One region of the Streptomyces sp. NPDC037273 genome, then DNA from elsewhere that is predicted to be linked to it. Evidence: riboswitches for the same ligand, from Rfam matches in the RefSeq annotation. Region 1 holds a riboswitch; the other holds the start of a gene.
The links. A riboswitch is a leader RNA that binds a small molecule or an ion and turns the genes downstream of it on or off. The one in region 1 is predicted to bind ZMP and ZTP.
Positions count from the first base shown of each region.

Region 1 (2,174 bases):
GGACTCCGGCCGAGCTGGACCTCGCCACGCGCGCGTGGCGCCTCGGCGGGGCCGCCGCCCTCTCCGTACTGGAGGAGGAGTGGACCCCGGACGCGGAAGGCCTCGCCTGGGCGGAGACGCGGCTGGCCGATGCGTGGGAGGACGACGAGCGGCCGGCCCTGCGACGGTCCGCGGGCTGCCGGTGGACGACCGGGAGCGACGACACGCAGCTGCGGCTCGGCTCGGACGGCCGCTGGTGGCCGTACGCCAGGGAAGGCGCGCACTGGTCGCCCGCGGGGCCGGCGGACCGGGATCCGGCCGTCGCGCTGGCGACGGCGCTGACAGCGGGTGCGGCGGGCGAGAGCGCGTAGGCCCACCGGGGCGCGCCGGCCCAGTCCCGGCCACCCGCCCGGCCCGGCCCAGGCGCAGCGCCACGGGCTCCACAGGCGCTGCGGAACTCCGGCGCGCGCCGGACATGGCCGGGCGGCCCCGAGGTTCCGGGGCCGCACCGGTGCCGCCTCGGTGCCTACAGGCCGAGCTGGCGCTCGGCGCCTTCCACGGTCTGGGCGAGGAGGACGGCGATGGTCATGGGGCCGACGCCGCCGGGGACGGGGGTGATGAGGGAGGCGCGCTCGGCGGCGGAGGCGAAGTCGACGTCGCCGATGTTGCCGGGGTTGTAGCCGGCGTCGATGACGACGGCGCCCGGCTTGATGTCCTCGCCCTTGATGAAGTTCGGCTTGCCGACGGCGGCGACGAGGATGTCGGCCTCGCGGACGACGGAGGAGAGGTCCTTGGTGCGCGAGTGGCAGTAGGTGACGGTGGCGTCGCGGCCGAGGAGGAGAAGACCGGCCGGCTTGCCGAGGATCGCGCTGCGGCCGACGACGACGGCACGCTTGCCGCTGAGCTCGACGTCGTACGCGTCGAGGAGGCGCATGATGCCGCCGGGCGTGCAGGAGACGAAGCCGGGGAGGCCGAAGCCCATGGCGGCGAAGGAGGCCATGGTGACGCCGTCGACGTCCTTCTCAGGGGCGATGGCCTCGAAGGCGGCGCGCTCGTCGATGTGCGGGCCGACGGGGTGCTGGAGGAGGATGCCGTGGACCTCGGGGTCCTCGGACAGCGCGGTGATCGCGGCGACGAGTTCCTCGGTCGTCGTGGACGCGGGGAGCTCGACGTGCTTGGAGCGGATTCCGGCCTTCGCGCAGCGGTTCTGCTTCATCTTCACGTACGTGACGGAGGCGGGATCCTCGCCGACGAGGACGGTCGCGAGACACGGCGTGACGCCGGTGCGGCGGGTGATCTCGGCGGCGCGGGCGGCGGTCTCCTCGACCGTGCGGCGGGCGAGGGCCGTGCCGTCCATGAGGGTGGCGGTGCTGGTGGACATGGCTGCTCCTGGGCGTCGTCGATGACAGGTGGTTCGCCCAGGCGCACGGCATCGGCGGGCCCGCGCCGACAGGACGCGCGCCGCCGGGCCGCTCCCCGGTGGTGATCCACCTCAAGCGCCAGTCACGGCCCGAGCCCCACTCTACGTGAGGGGCTCGCGTCGGGTCCCGGACAGGGTGCATATGCCGCCCGGTCCGGCCGCTTGTCGGCGGCCCGCACGGGCACCACGATGACCCGGACGGGCCATGACGACCTCGACGGGGAGGCCGAGTTGAGCGATGCGTGGGTGACGGGGAAAGCCGACCCTGGTCCGGCCGCCGGGGACGCCCGGCCGCTGGTCGCCGAGTCCTGGCGGCGTTCGGTACGCGCGCGCGTGAGCCCCGACGGGGCGGCGCGGGTGGAGCTGGCGGACGACGAACTCGCGGCCCACCGCGACGGCCATCCGCTGGCGGCGGCGATGCCCGTGATCCGGGAGCTGATGGGGGCGTACGCGACGGACGGGGAGCACCTGCTCGCGGTCTGCGACGCGGCCGGGCGGATGCTCTGGGTCGAAGGCCATCCGGCCACCCTCCGCAAGGCACACGGCATGAACTTCGTGGCCGGGGCCCGCTGGTCGGAGTCGGCGGCCGGGACGAACGCGCCCGGGACCGCGCTCGCCGTCGACCGGCCGGTGCAGGTCGTCGCCACCGAGCACTTCCGGCGCCCCGTCCAGGCGTGGACCTGCGCCGCCGCTCCCCTGCACGACCCGCGCACCGGCCGGCTCCTCGGCGCGGTCGACATCACGGGCGGCGCACGGCTCGCGCACCCACACAGCC
Region 1 covers NZ_JBVJVO010000005.1:306,421-308,594, forward strand. The annotation lists gene ACZ7G1_RS16290 (SWIM zinc finger family protein) at 1-350, shown strand, start outside; gene ACZ7G1_RS16295 (bifunctional 5,10-methylenetetrahydrofolate dehydrogenase/5,10-methenyltetrahydrofolate cyclohydrolase) at 506-1,360, opposite strand; ZMP/ZTP riboswitch at 1,389-1,496, opposite strand; gene ACZ7G1_RS16300 (GAF domain-containing protein) at 1,631-2,174, shown strand, end outside.

Region 2 (2,174 bases), on a different contig from region 1:
CGATCACCTCCAGGGCGACCGCGCAGGCCAGCGGGTTGCCGCCGAAGGTCGAGCCGTGCTCGCCTGGCCGGAACACCCCGAGGACCTCGCGGTCGGCGACGACCGCCGACACCGGCACCACGCCACCGCCCAGCGCCTTCCCCAGGACGTACACATCGGGCACCACGCCCTCGTGCTCACAGGCGAACGTCCGGCCCGTGCGGCCCAGGCCCGACTGGATCTCGTCCGCCACGAACAGCACGTTCCGCCGGCGCGTCAGCTCCCGCACCCCGGCCAGATAGCCGGCCGGCGGGACCAGGACGCCCGCCTCGCCCTGGATCGGTTCGAGCAGCACCGCCACCGTGTTCTCGGTGACGGCCGCCTCCATCGCCGTCAGGTCCCCGTACGGGACGATCTCGAAGCCCGGCGTGTACGGCCCGAAGTGGTCGCGCGCCTCGTGGTCCGTGGAGAAGCTGACGATCGTCGTCGTCCGGCCGTGGAAGTTGTTCGCCGCGACCACGATCTTCGCGTGCCCGTCCGGCACGCCCTTCACCTCGTACCCCCACTTCCGGGCGGTCTTCACCGCCGTCTCGACGGCCTCCGCCCCCGTGTTCATCGGGAGCACCGCCTCCTTGCCGCACAGGTCCGCGAGCTGCGCGCAGAACTCGGCGAAACGGTCGTGGTGGAACGCCCGGGACGTCAGCGTCACCCGCTCCAGCTGCGCCTTCGCGGCGTCGATCAGGCGCCGGTTGCCGTGCCCGAAGTTGAGCGCCGAGTAGCCGGCGAGCATGTCGAGGTAGCGGCGGCCCTCGACGTCGGTCATCCAGGCCCCGTCCGCCGAGGCGACGACGACCGGAAGGGGGTGGTAGTTGTGCGCGCTGTGCGCGTCCGCGGCAGCGATCGCGTCTTCTGTTCTCGACACGGGATCTCCGTTCGTCCTGCGGCTCGGGGGGTGCGTGTGGCCCCCTTCCTATCGTCGCTCGGATGCCGGACGGGGAAACCTCGGCGACGGCGCGCCAGCTACCCTGGAGACACGCGCGGCGACTGGCGTACGGGGAAGCGACCCCGGGGGAGCCGCGCGCGCTCCACCACACGAGGTGCCGCTCGCCTGGGCATCACGGGCCCTGGTCCCGTGCGCACCTCAGCCCCGGGACCGTTCCTGCCGAACGCCCGGAGGACACGACATGACCACCCCGCAGCAGCACCCCGCGCTCACCGCCGCCGACCCCGAACTCGCCGCCCTCGTCGGCGCCGAGGAACGGCTCCAGGGCGAGACCCTGCGCCTCATCCCCAGCGAGAACTACGTCTCCGCCGCCGTGCTCGAAGCCTCCGGCACCGTCCTCCAGAACAAGTACAGCGAGGGCTACCCCGGCCGCCGCTACTACGAGGGCCAGCAGAACATCGACCAGGTCGAGACCCTCGCCATCGAGCGCGCCAAGGCCCTCTTCGGCGTCGACCACGCCAACGTCCAGCCCTACTCGGGCTCCCCGGCCAACCTCGCCGTCTACCTCGCCTTCGCCCAGCCCGGCGACACCGTCATGGGCATGGCCCTGCCGATGGGCGGCCACCTCACCCACGGCTGGGGCGTCTCCGCCACCGGCACCTGGTTCCGCGGCGTCCAGTACGGCGTCCGCCACGACACCGGGCTCGTCGACTTCGACGAGGTCCGCGAACTGGCCCTCAAGGAACGCCCCAAGGTCATCTTCTGCGGCGGCACCGCACTGCCCCGCACCATCGACTTCGCCGCCTTCGGCGAGATCGCCCGCGAGGCCGGCGCCGTCCTGGTCGCCGACATCGCCCACATCGCCGGCCTCGTCGCGGGTGGCGCGCACCCGTCCCCGGTCGGGCACGTGGACGTCATCTCCACCACCACCCACAAGACCCTCCGCGGCCCGCGCGGCGCCATGCTGATGTCCACCGAGGAGCACGCCAAGGCCCTCGACAAGGCCGTCTTCCCCGGCCTCCAGGGCGGCCCGCACAACCAGACCACCGCCGCCATCGCCGTCGCCCTGCGCGAGGCCTCCCAGCCCTCCTTCCGCGACTACGCCCACGCCGTCGTCGCCAACGCCAAGGCCCTCGCCGAGGCGCTCCTCGCCCGCGGCTTCGACCTGGTCTCCGGCGGCACCGACAACCACCTGATCCTGATCGACCTGACCCCCAAGCAGGTCCCCGGCAAGATCGCCGCGAAGGCCCTC
Region 2 covers NZ_JBVJVO010000002.1:86,213-88,386, reverse strand. The annotation lists gene rocD (ornithine--oxo-acid transaminase) at 1-901, opposite strand, end outside; ZMP/ZTP riboswitch at 1,010-1,100, shown strand; gene ACZ7G1_RS05610 (serine hydroxymethyltransferase) at 1,164-2,174, shown strand, end outside.
Region 2: another riboswitch for ZMP and ZTP. It lies ahead of ACZ7G1_RS05610 (serine hydroxymethyltransferase); the one in region 1 lies ahead of ACZ7G1_RS16295 (bifunctional 5,10-methylenetetrahydrofolate dehydrogenase/5,10-methenyltetrahydrofolate cyclohydrolase).